3 regions of the Cobetia sp. LC6 genome follow, and region 3 is predicted to be linked to each of the others. Evidence: predicted binding sites of a transcription regulator. Region 3 holds the regulator's gene; each other region holds the start of a gene.

Region 1 (4,190 bases), on a different contig from region 3:
GGCATTGAGGTCGTTCGCATCATGTGCAGCCTGCGTCGATGGTGCGACCCGATAGCCGGCACGCGGTTCGGCGATGATCAGGCCCGCCGACTCCAGCTCGCCATAGGCACGAATCACGCTGTTGAGGCCGAGCCCCGACTGTGCCGCCTGCCGCCTGAGCGAAGGCAGGCGCTGTCCTGCGCTCAGTTTGCCCGTCGCCATCTGGGCCTTGAGTCGCTCGACCAGCTGCTGATAGCGCGGCAGCGTCGCGGCTGTGGCGCCTGAGCTGGCGATTGAGCTGGTGGTTGAGTTGATGGCGTCGTCGGCAAGCGAAGGGCGGCTGGCGGACGAAGCGTGCTCGGCGCATGACATGCCTGTCTGTACCCCTTGAATTGGTGATTATCTGTATCTTGTGCCCCCTTGAGGGTTCGCGGCAAGCTGAAGGCTCATGTCGTGGCCCCGTCGGTGCACGTTCTGCACCTGCCTATGGGCCGCCCGCTTGTCATTTCTCTCGCTGGAGTCTGCGTGATGTGGATGCCACTTTGCTTCGTGTTTCTGTTCGCCAGCGGCTTCATCGCCGCGCGCTTCGGTACCCTGGACGCTGAACCCTTCACCTTGCTGCTGGTGCGCAGCCTGCTGGTGCTGCCGGTGCTGGGGTTGATTCTGTGGCTGCGCCGCAAGCCGCGTCAGTGGGGCCGGCGCAATGACCGTCTGGCGCAGATGGGCATCGGCATGCTGTTGCACGGCGCCTATCTGGGCGGCGTGTTCGCGGCGGTCAAGGCGGGGCTGCCGGCGGGTCTGACGGCGCTGCTGGTCAGCCTGCATCCACTGGTGACGGCGGCGTTGTCGCTGCCGTTGTTCGGCGTGCGTCTCGGGGCCAGGCAGTGGGCGGGGCTTGGCTGTGGCGCCATCGGCGTCAGTCTGGTGCTGGGGGTAGGGCTGGCCAGGGACGGCGCGGGCACCTTGGAGTGGCCGCTGATCGGGCTCGTCTGGTGCCTGGTGGCACTGATCGGCGTGTCCAGCTCGACGCTGTGGCAGAAGCGGGTCTCCGGGCGCATGGGGTTGGTCGAGGGGCTGATGTTCCAGTATCTCGGTGCGGGCGCGGTGTTCGTCGTCGCCGCGACCAGTGTCGGCAGCTTTGCCTTTGACCCCACGCCGCGTCTGCTGCTGACCATGGCCTGGCTGGTGATCGCCATCTCGGTCGGTGCCATCTGGCTGCTGATGCTGATGCTGGAGCGTGGCGAGGCCCATCAGGTCGCGCGCACCTTCTTCCTGGTGCCGCCGTGTGCCGCGCTGATGGCATGGTGGCTGTTCGATGAGCAGTGGACCGCGCTGATGGTGGCGGGCGCCGCACTGGTGGTGCTGGGGCTGGTACTGGACCGCCCGCGTCCGGGCAAGGTGAGCAAGGCGCCGGCGGAGGACGTCACGCCGCCTTCGCCTTCAACTCCCTCAACGACCTCAACCTCAACAGTTTCAGCAACTTCCAATGCTTCGGCAACGAACAGTGGGCAAGCCGCCCCGCGCTGAGGCGTGCCGAGCGCACAACTCACAACGCACAGTACACCAGGTGCAACGCACAACGCACAACGCACAACGCCCCGCCGGCCCGAGATGGGCTGGCGGGGCGTTGTCGTCTCTGGCCCGTCAGAAGCGCTAGCCAGGAAGTGGCTGATCAGAAGCGATAGCTGATCCCGGCCATGGTCACGATGGGATCGATCTCGACCTTGTCGTTGACGCTGCCCGCCACGGTGACATCGGAATCGATATCCAGATACCAGGCGGCGACGTTGGCCGCCCAGTGCTCGTTGATCACCAGATCGACGCCGATCTGTGCGGCCGCGCCCCAGCTGTCATCCATCTCGAGCTTGGTGCCATCGTCGAGGGTTTCATCGGAGAAGTGGGTGTAATTGACGCCCGCGCCGATGTACGGCTGGATGCGCGATTCACGCCCGCCAAGCGGGTAGTACTGCAGTGTCAGGGTCGGCGGCAGGTGGTCGACGGAACCGGCTTTCTGGCCATTGAGCGAGATATCGTGGTCGAAATCCTGCGCCGCCAGCAGCTCGATACCGAAGATGTCGGTGAAGCGATAGCCGAGAGTGAAGGCAAAGGCGCTGTCATCATCGACATCCACGTCGGCACCGATGGCATCGATGCGACCGTTGTCACTCTTCGGCGAGACCTTGGCGACACCTGCACGCGTCCAGAACTGCCCGGCGCCGTAGTTGAGAGAGCTGGGAGAGTTGAGAGAGCTATGAGAGCTGGCATTCAGCGAGTCGGCGGCCATGGCCGGTGTGGCACAGAGAGTCGCGAGGCCGGTGAGGCCTGCCAGTGCCAGAAGCTGCCACGGGCGTGCTGCAGAGCGCGGGCTACGTGAAGTCAGGTGCGCGGGGAGGGAGGCTGAGCGAGTGACGACGTCGGGCATGATGGCTCCTGAAGGGTGGCGGGAAACAATGCCTTCATTCTAGGTAGCCGAATTTCGAGAAATTTGATCTGGGGCAAGAGTTTACGGACGTTCTTGCCTGGGCAGGAGCCTGGTTGATCCAGGTCAATTTCTGCGCGGCGCCGCTCAAGATTGGCCATGTAGCCGTTGATTGCCCACAACGAAAACGCCGCAGACCCTGAGGTCTGCGGCGTTCGTGTGTGATGCCCATCCGGCGCCTGGACGGCTCGATGTTGCCGAGGTCCATTGCTGGCGCTTTAGGGAATGATGCGGCACCACACGGCTTGCCGAGTACTCGCTGGAGGCATGTTCACGCCTCGTGCAAGGACTTAGAAGCGGTAGGTGACACCGGCACCGACAGTGACCGGATCCAGCTCGGTGTCGTTCACGTCCTGACCGGCGATCTTGGTATCGGCCTTGACGTCAGCATAACGGGCGTAGCCATTGACGGCCCAGGCTTCGGTGATCTTGAGGTCCACACCCAGCTCGGCAGCGGCGCCGTAGCTGTCGTCGATGTCCATGCTCTGGCCACCGGCAGACTCACCGGAGAAGTGGGTGTAGTTCAGGCCGACACCAGCGTACGGCTGGACGCGGGCTTCAGTACCGCCCAGCGGGTAGTACTGCAGCATCAGGTTGATCGGCATCTCATCGAAACCACCGGCGCTGTTTTCCCAGTCAGTGCTGAATTCTTCAGTGGACTGCAGGGCGATGGCCAGGTTGTCGTGGAACATGTAGCCCACGGAACCGGCGAAGCCAGATTCGTCCTTGGCGATCAGACCGTTGCCGTTGTTGCTCTTGCCGTCGACCTTGGCAACGCCACCGCGCAGGAAGGTATCACCCTTGCCATATGCCATGGCGGATTGTGCGCCCATTGCCATGGTGCCGGCGATAACAGTAGCGGTCAGGATCTTGATAGCTTTCATATGTAGTTCTCCTTGAAGCTTGGCTTCGTGAGCTGCCTGTCAGCAGTGCCTCGCTACCCTACGGCGTGGGCCGTGTGCTCTGCGTGGCTGCGTCGATCAGGGGACGCTGAAAACTATAAAAAACAGCGTTCTGTTTGGCAAGTATTTTTTTAGAACGATGTTTGAAAACTTGTTGGGCGTCCTGTTAGCAGATGTTACCGATTATTTCAGGGAAGTTTAATGTCTCACGAGTGAGACTTGAGATGACGCATTTGAGCGACATTCCCATTCATCCTCGCGCAAGGTGACCAAGACCTTGGTCGCATGCCGTGCGCAAGGTTAGTGATCACTACGTCAAGGATCTTTGCCGGCCTCTTAAGGCTCAGCGACGCTTGCGTGCGGCGCGTGCTTCCAGCTGTTCCAGCCACTGACTGACCTCGGCGCTCTGCGCATCCGCATCGCGATAGACGGCAAGAAATTGTCGCCATTCATCATGCTGCCAGCCCTTCAGGCGGCGCCACAGCACGTAGAGATCGCGCAGGCACTCGTGGCGGCGCAGCACGAAGCGGCGCGTCTTCTCGAGATCGATGATGACGGCGTCCATCTGCCAGGTGCTGTCCGGCGACTCACTCGGCGGGCGGCTCAGGAAGATGTGCTTGGGGAACAGACAGCCATGCATCAGGCCAGCCTGATGGATCTCGCGAACCAGGCGAGCGCTGGCGGTGATGACCTGAGAGCGCATGCCGGTATCGAGTTCCGCCCAGCGTTGATGCCAGTGATCCAGATCATCGCGCCCGGCGAGATCGAAGGTGATCAGGATGGCGCGCCATTCCCGGCCTGCGCGCCGCTCGCCGTACCAGCCGGCGTCC
Region 2 (4,190 bases), on a different contig from region 3:
GATCAGGTGCACGGCACTCAGGTGGTGGATGCCTTCGATGTCTGCCATGCCGAGGGCCGGCCGGATGCGCCGCCACGGGCGGATGCCTGCATCAGTACCGGCACCGGGCAGGCCTGTGTGGTGATGACGGCGGACTGCCTGCCGGTGCTGTTCTGTGATCGGCAGGGCACGCGTGTCGGCGTGGCACATGCGGGTTGGCGCGGGCTGGTCGCAGGCGTGCTGGAAGCTACCATCGAGCGTCTCGGCGATGACCCCGGCGAGCTGATGGCCTGGCTGGGGCCGGCGATCTCCAATGCGCAGTTCGAGGTCGGCCCCGAGGTGCATGATGCCTTCATCGCGGACCTGCCTGAGGCCGATGATGCCTTCGAGGCCAGTCCCTACCGGCTTGGTCACTACATGTGCGACCTCTACAAGCTGGCACGTCTGCGTCTCGAGCGTGCCGGAGTCGGTCATGTCAGTGGTGGCCACTTCTGCACCGCCTCGGAGTCGCGTTTCTACTCCCACCGGCGTGATGATGGCGTGACCGGGCGCCTCGCCACGGTGATCTGGCTGCGCTGAGGCGCCGAGCAGAAATCACTGTCCAGGGGCCTGGTCTGCGCATTCCACAAGCTCGACATTCAGTACCCACAAACGCCCCGTTGACCTGATGTCCCAGGTTGGCGGGGCGTTTCTGTGTGTGGCAAAGGTGATGGCCGGCGGGGCGGGAAACTGACCTGGATCAGGCAAATGGCACAACATGCTGCAGTGCGGCGAATCCTGCCTTGAAAGCCGTGCGCCAGTCCCCATCTTGAGAGTCAGATACGAAAAGTTACAGGCGAAGCTCCTGAGAAAAGGAGTACCGCCATGACTCTCAGGAGACAGCACCATGCGCATCGACAAACTGACCAGCAAGCTGCAGAACGCTCTGGCGGATGCCCAGTCGCTCGCCGTCGGGCGAGGCCACAATGAAATTCACCCGCAGCATCTGCTGCTGGCCCTGCTTGAAGACCGCGATGGCGGTCTCAAGGCACTGGTCAACAAGGCGGGCGGCGATGCCACCAGTCTGATGAGTGGTCTCAAGCGCCAGCTGGATGACCTGCCGACCGTGTCCCAGTTCGACGGCAATGTCGCGCCCTCGCAGGCCCTCGGCAAGCTTCTGAATCTGGCCGATCGCGAAGCGCAGAAGCGCGGCGATCAATACATCGCCTCCGAGCTCGCGCTGTTGGCCGCGCTGGAGCTGGGCGGTGATCTCGGCAAGCTGTTCACCTCCTCGGGCATCAAGAAGCCCGCCCTGACCTCCGCCATCGATGCACTGCGCGGTGGCGAAGCCGTGGGCGATGCCGATGCCGAGAACAATCGCGAAGCGCTCAACAAGTACACCCTGGATCTCACCGAACGCGCACGGGATGGCAAGCTCGATCCGGTGATCGGGCGTGACGAGGAAATTCGTCGCACGATCCAGGTGCTGCAGCGCCGCACCAAGAACAACCCGGTATTGATCGGTGAACCTGGTGTCGGCAAGACCGCCATCGTCGAGGGGCTGGCCAGCCGTATCGTCAATGGCGAGGTGCCGGAAGGTCTCAAGAACAAGCGCGTGCTGTCTCTCGACATGGGCTCGTTGCTGGCGGGGGCCAAGTTCCGCGGCGAATTCGAGGAGCGCCTCAAGTCGGTGCTGAAGGAGCTGGCGCAGGAAGAAGGCCAGGTCATCCTGTTCATCGACGAGCTGCACACCATGGTCGGCGCGGGCAAGGCCGAAGGCGCGATGGACGCCGGCAACATGCTCAAGCCGGCGCTGGCGCGCGGCGAGCTGCACTGTGTCGGTGCCACCACGCTTGACGAGTATCGCCAGTACATCGAGAAGGATGCCGCACTCGAGCGCCGCTTCCAGAAGGTGCAGGTCGACCAGCCCAGCGAGGAAGACACCATCGCCATCCTGCGTGGCCTGAAGGAGCGCTACGAGGTACACCACGGGGTCGACATCACCGACAGCGCCATCATCGCCGCTGCACGCCTGTCCTCGCGTTACATCACGGACCGCCAGCTGCCGGACAAGGCGATCGATCTGATCGATGAAGCCGCGTCACGCATCCGCATGGAGCTGGATTCCAAGCCGGAGGAGATGGACCGTCTCGATCGCCGCCTGATCCAGCTCAAGATGGAGCGGGAAGCGCTCAAGAAGGAGACCGACGAGGCGGCGCTCAAGCGCCTCGGCGCGCTTGAGGACCAGATCTCGGAGCTGGAGCGTGAATACGCCGACCTCGATGAAGTCTGGAAGGCCGAGAAGTCCAGCATCCAGGGCGCGGCCCAGTTCAAGGCGGAGCTGGAACAGGCGCGTATCGATCTGGAGCAGGCGCGTCGTGCCGGCGACCTCAGCCGTATGTCGGAACTGCAATACGGCGTGATCCCGGGGCTCGAGAAGCAGATCAGCGAAGCCGGCGAAGGCGAGGCGGATACCTCTGCTCACGTGCTGCTGCGCTCCAATGTCACTGAGGAAGAGATTGCTGAGGTCGTCTCGCGCTGGACCGGCATCCCGGTCGCCAAGATGCTCGAAGGCGAGCGTGACAAGCTGCTGCGCATGGAAGAGGCGCTGCACGAGAAGGTGATCGGTCAGGACGAGGCGGTGATCGCGGTGTCCAATGCGGTGCGTCGCTCACGCGCGGGGCTGTCGGATCCGAATCGTCCCAACGGCTCTTTCCTGTTCCTTGGCCCGACCGGCGTCGGCAAGACGGAGCTCTGCAAGTCACTGGCCAGCTTCCTGTTCGACACCGAAGAGGCGATGGTGCGCATCGACATGTCCGAGTTCATGGAGAAGCACTCCGTGGCTCGCTTGATCGGCGCGCCTCCCGGCTATGTCGGGTATGAAGAGGGCGGCTATCTGACCGAGGCCGTGCGCCGCAAGCCATACTCCGTGCTGCTGCTCGACGAGGTCGAGAAGGCACACCCGGATGTCTTCAACATCCTGCTGCAGGTGCTGGAAGATGGCCGTCTGACCGATGGCCAGGGGCGTACCGTCGATTTCCGCAATACCGTGATCGTGATGACCTCCAACCTGGGCTCGGAAATGATCCAGCGCATGAGCGGCCTCAATGGTGAGCTGGCGGAAGATGATGGCAGTACGGAAAGTGCCGACGAGCGTGCCGAGCGCAAGGCGGCCTTCCAGTACGACGACATGAAGACGGCGGTGATGGAAGTCGTCGGCAATCACTTCCGACCGGAGCTGATCAACCGCATCGACGAAGTGGTCGTGTTCCACGCGCTGGGGCAGGCGCAGATTGCTTCCATCGCGGGCATCCAGCTTGAACGTCTCAAGGCGCGTCTGGCCGATCGCGATCTCGGCTTCGATATCACCGATGCCGCGATGGCGCTGCTGGCCAAGGCAGGCTTCGATCCGGTCTATGGCGCTCGTCCGCTCAAGCGCGCCATCCAGAGTCGTATCGAGAACCCGCTGGCCCAGGCGCTGCTGGGTGGCGACTTCGTGCCCGGTGATGTGATCCGTGTCGACGAAGAGGGCGGGGAACTGACCTTCACGCGCTGAAACGCGTGCCCGTGAGCGCCGCCCCACCGTGACGAAAACGCCCTTCCGCTTGCGGAGGGGCGTTTTCGTGTCTGCCGTCCGAACGCAAATAGACAACCCAGCGTGAGGTAGGCTGAAATTCACGAAGCAGAAAATTGCGAATTTATGGCTGTTGGTGAGGTTTTGCGCACGCTTATGGCCGGATTCGTTGTTACCGGTGTGGCAATTGGCGCAGGCGGCGCACACTGGCGTAAGGTTGAGTTGACAGCCACTTGCGGCTGTTGGACTCTTGACCATTCCTGATTGCGGGCGCGGCCATTCGGGCGACCCTCGAAGCGCCGCGTGAAGGACAGACGCTGAGTCGCTGTCCGCCTGTCAAAGGATACGCCGGTCCGGGTACGCCAACCGTACCGACCGGCCATCAGCCCCGACCGCATCCAACCGATGCGACAAGAGTGCAGGCCCTAACCGGGCCGCAGACGCCAGGGTTTGGCATCAGGTGCCGCAATTTCTGCGGTAGCGACATTCAGGTCGCACTCGATCCGGCTTGCGCATTGCCGCCGGACGCACTCGAGACCTCCAGGGGAGAATAACCAAGTGGAATTGCTTTCCGGCGCTGACATGATCGCCCGCGCCCTGCACGACGAGGGCGTGGAATATATTTACGGCTACCCCGGTGGAGCGGCGCTGCATATCT
Region 3 (4,190 bases):
GAGCCCGGGGCTTGGGGGGCTGCTGTTCAAGAAACCGCCGCAGTTCGATGCGCCCAGTGACATTGTCTGGACACCGCAGGAGCTCTCGTCGCCGGACCAGGCCCGCCTTGGCCTGATGCGGCGCATGCAGGAGCGCCTCGCGCCGGAACTCGGGCATGAGCGCAGTCTGAGCAATGTCGAGGATGAGCATGTGCGACATGAGCTGCAGGCCCTCGCTGCGGTGCAGGGAGTCTCGGCCAGCCTGATGCCGGAGGTGACGATCGTCGCGCTGGAGGATGGCACTGATGACTCGCCACGCCTTTACAGCGTGCTGCGCAATTCCGCCCACGCCAACATCACCAGTCTGTTCGATGAGGAGGAAAACCGCCGTCCTGAGGAAGACACTCTCGATGTCTTGCGTGGCGTGGCGGGCGATTACCCGAATGCCTTCTGGCGATTGACGCCTGACACTCTGACGGGGCTGGCAGAGCGGGTGGCGGCACTCGAGACCGAAGAGGACTACCGCGCCCTGCAGGCCGATATCGGAGTGCGCCGGACTGATCCGCGCTTCTGGCAGTTCTCCGACAGCGTGCTGCGCGTCAACTATGCTGATCGCCCTGTCGAAGCGGGCCTGCTGGACTATAACCGCCTCGAGAACCGCTGATTGCCAGCGGGGCTTGAGCGGCCGAGACACGCTCTGTCGTCAGGGCTGTCTGGGTTGTCGAACTGTTTCGATGACTGACGACTGGCCTGTCAGAAAGCAGAAGCCCGCCACGCCCATTGCGTGGCGGGCTTCTGCCTTGTGTGGGACCGACATGGCGTCCTGCGGTAGATCAGCGCAGTGTCGCACCGCGTGATGTGCTGTCAGCAGGCGTCATCAGCGACCGCCCTGACACTCGCCCTCGGCCAGCTCGATCAGGCCATCCAGATGTAGGATATGCACCTCGCGGGCACGAATGTCGACCAGCCCCTGGGTCTGGAAGCGGGTCAGGATGCGGCTGATGGTTTCGACGGCCAGTCCCAGATAGTTGCCGATATCGGCGCGTGCCATCGAGAGGCGGAAGCTGTATGGCGAATAGCCTCGGCGACGGAAGCGCTGTGACAGGTTGACCAGGAAGCTCGCCAGCCGCTCATCGGCTGTCTTGCGTGACAGCAGCATCATCATGCGGCGATCTTCGTGCAATTCCTTGCTCAGGCTCTTGAACAGCTGGGTTCTCAGCTCAGGCATCTGCTCCGAGAGCGCATTGAGTCGGTCGAAGGGAATCTCGCAGACGGTGGTGGTCTCCAGCGCCACCGCGGTGCCGGGATAGCAATTGCTGTCGATGGCATCGAGTCCGGCCAGCTCGCTGGGCAGGTAGAAGCCGGTCAGCTGCTCCGTACCGCTGTTTTCATTGGTGATCTGCTTGAGGCTTCCGGAGCGCACCGTGAAGACGCAATCGAAGGCATCGCCCTGGGTGAAGAGGACTTCCCCTTTTCTGAGTGGCGCGCGACGGCGGATGATGGCGTCAAACTGGTCGATATCTTCCATGTTCAGTGCCAGTGGCAGGCACAGTGAACTCAGCGAACATGTCTGGCAGCGGGCTTCATGGGCGCGCAAGCGGTGTGATGCCTGTGCATTGGCCGTCATGGTGACTCTCCTGAGGAATGTCACCGCTACCCCTGGGGTAGGGCAGCGGGAGGGGTCTTTCGGGCGCAACGAACGGTGGGGCGGGGCCTTGTCGCCCGCCGCTGCACTGCTGAGCCGCAGTGTATCGAGCGGACAGAGTCTGAGCGCTCATCGGCCGAGGCAGCGCATTCCGTGACGCCATAATATTAGATTTTGTTAATTCATTATCCTGCCCAACCCATGGGCGTTGCAAGGTGTGTGAACTTTAGGCCTGGTTGACCCCGCGTGACCATACCGCGACGACCTGCCTCAGCCGAAGGCGCGAGTCAGTATGCAGTGACCAGCACTCAGGCATCAGTCGCTGGTCATCCGTCTCTGGCCATCTGGGCTCAGCCAGCTGCGCCGAGCAACAGGATCAGCGCGGCGGCCAGCGTCGCCAGTGCCAGAATGCCCCAGGCACGTGGCGCTGGTGTGTCAGGCTGACGTATGCCGTTGATGCGATGTTCCTGCATGGGGCCATCGCCTTCGCGCTCGTCGCTGTCAGCGCGCGAAAGACTGCCCAGCGCCAGCATGGCGAACAACACCAGGCTGCCCAGCGTGAGGGCCAGCACCCAGAGATTCCAGAACAGGGGGAGGCCAGTTGTCTCCAGCAGATTCATGTCGTGTCTCCTGAGGGGGTCTGTCATGGGCCACGGCTGGCGGTGTCGCTCGCAGGGGCGGCCTGCTGCAGGTAGGCGAGCAGAGCCGTGATTTCGGCAGTGCCACGCACGTCATTGGGGGCGGCGAGAATCTCGTCTTCCGCGTAGGGTACGCCCAGGCCTTGCAGGGCTCGCATGCGTGCCGCGATACCTTCGCCGCTCAACGCCCGCTCGAACAGCCACGGGTAGGCAGGCATCGCCGAACCCGGCACCTGACTGCGCGGGTCATGCAGATGCAGGCGCTGCCAGGCATCGTCATGCTGCGCAGGCAGCTGGCTCAAATCCGTCCCCCAGCGCTCGACGCCCCACAGCGAAGGGCGGTCGTAGAAACGTGCCCGGGTGGTCGTCGCATCGCCGTGGCGCGCCGTGTCGCCCGGTAGATAGCGCACCATGCGTGTGTGGCACTGCTGACAGCCCTCGCGTTGATAGATGCGCTGACCCTCCAGCGCCAGGGCGCTCAGCGGTTTGAGGTCTTCGGGCGCGCTGGCGAGACTGGGGTGAGCTCCAAGCGGCACCAGCTGGGCGAGGGCGCCGAGGCTCATGGTGAGCAGGCATAGTGCCGTCATCAGGCCGGCGTGACGTTCGAGCAGGACATGTCTCATGCGTAGTGCCCTCCCGAGGATGTGGCAGGGGGCGTGGCAGAGGGTGATGCAGGGTGTATGGCAGGCTGTGATGATGTCTTCCGCGAGCCGGACTTCGGGAGCTGGCGCTCATGAGCGGCTTGCCGTTCGCTCTTGTGGACAGCCAGGGTGCGCATCACGTTGAGGAGCATCAGCAGCATGCCGAGCGCCCAGCAGGCGAGCCCGCCCAGCGAGATCATCATCGGCATGCGGGCCGCTTCCAGCACCTCGCTCAGGGTGTATAGCGGTCTGCCGTCATCTGCCAGCACATGCCACATGCTGCCTTGAAGCAGCGTGGTGGCCCAGCTGGCGGCAATGCACAGCAGGGTGCCGATGATGGCCAGCAGGGCATGGGTCTTGAGCAGCGCGAGGGAGCGCATCGGGGGCAGCAGGTGATAGGCCATCACGATGGCGACTGTCGCGACCACCCCCAGGCTTGCTGCCGGCGACAGGCTGTTGGCGGCACTGAAGGCCAGGGCATTGAGGGTCGGCAGTGACAGCAGGCTGTATTCAAGAACCGCAAGGGCGAAGCTGACCAGAGCTGCCGCCAGCAGGCAGATCAGCGGATCCCGGCGCAATGAGTGCCAATCCTCCTTGAGTGTCATCAGGCCATTGAGGCTGAGTGCCAGCCCCGGTGCCAGCAGCAGGAGGCCCATCGCCATGCCCAGCGTCTGACTCCAGGCTGGCAGGGCGCTCGCGAACAGCAGCGGAGCACCTCCCCATGTCACCAGCAGCACCAGCATCCAGAAGCTGGTGGTCGCCAGCCGATGCGAGTGGAGCGGCCGCCGCGAGCGGCTCATCACCATGTGATGGAGCAAGGCAATGAGGCCGAATGCGAACATGCCGCCGGGGAGTGGCCCGGCCTGCCAGCGCTGAATCAGTGCCTCGAGGCTGCCCGTGAAGAGCGGTATCGATTCAAGCAGGCCGATCGGCACGCTGAGCGAGATCAGCACATGCTGCATCAACACCAGCATCAGGCCGGCGATGAAGTACCAGCAGGCCACCGGCAGGCGGCGCAGCGTGCGCTGTTCCAGTACCGTGAAGAAGACCCACGCCACGGCCAGCCAGACGAGGGTCATCAGTAGATCGACGAGCCAGGGGGCTTCGGCCATGTACTGGCCCGAGGAGTAGCCTGCGACAATCGCCAGTGCGCCGAGCGCGACCACGGCCTGCCAGCCGAGGAAGGTGAAATGCATCAGCTTGAGCGTGAAAGGGGGCAGTGCGATATCCGGTATCGCCGTCTCGGCGTCCGTGCGTGATTCGCGTTGCAGGACGCTGTGCATGGCG

The links. The regulator FNR, encoded in region 3, switches genes on or off when oxygen is low (the NO sensors DNR and NnrR bind a similar motif). The targets are predictions, from matches to a motif close to TTGATNTANATCAA.
Region 1: the regulator FNR is predicted to act here: its motif matches at 2,515-2,528, upstream of QQF40_RS02290 (OmpW/AlkL family protein).
Region 2: the regulator FNR is predicted to act here: its motif matches at 709-722, upstream of clpB (ATP-dependent chaperone ClpB).

Annotation. Positions count from the first base shown of each region.
Region 1 covers NZ_JASSPL010000001.1:527,272-531,461, forward strand. The annotation lists gene QQF40_RS02280 (aminotransferase-like domain-containing protein) at 1-351, opposite strand, end outside; gene QQF40_RS02285 (DMT family transporter) at 508-1,506, shown strand; gene QQF40_RS02290 (OmpW/AlkL family protein) at 1,652-2,263, opposite strand; gene QQF40_RS02295 (OmpW/AlkL family protein) at 2,749-3,342, opposite strand; gene QQF40_RS02300 (lipopolysaccharide kinase InaA family protein) at 3,704-4,190, opposite strand, start outside.
Region 2 covers NZ_JASSPL010000013.1:100,849-105,038, forward strand. The annotation lists gene pgeF (peptidoglycan editing factor PgeF) at 1-558, shown strand, start outside; gene clpB (ATP-dependent chaperone ClpB) at 866-3,514, shown strand; gene QQF40_RS14450 (acetolactate synthase 3 large subunit) at 4,091-4,190, shown strand, end outside.
Region 3 covers NZ_JASSPL010000002.1:241,133-245,322, reverse strand. The annotation lists gene QQF40_RS04375 (fatty acid cis/trans isomerase) at 1-643, shown strand, start outside; gene fnr (fumarate/nitrate reduction transcriptional regulator Fnr) at 857-1,606, opposite strand; gene QQF40_RS04365 (hypothetical protein) at 1,975-2,244, opposite strand; gene QQF40_RS04360 (cbb3-type cytochrome c oxidase subunit II) at 2,268-2,885, opposite strand; gene QQF40_RS04355 (cbb3-type cytochrome c oxidase subunit I) at 2,882-4,190, opposite strand, start outside.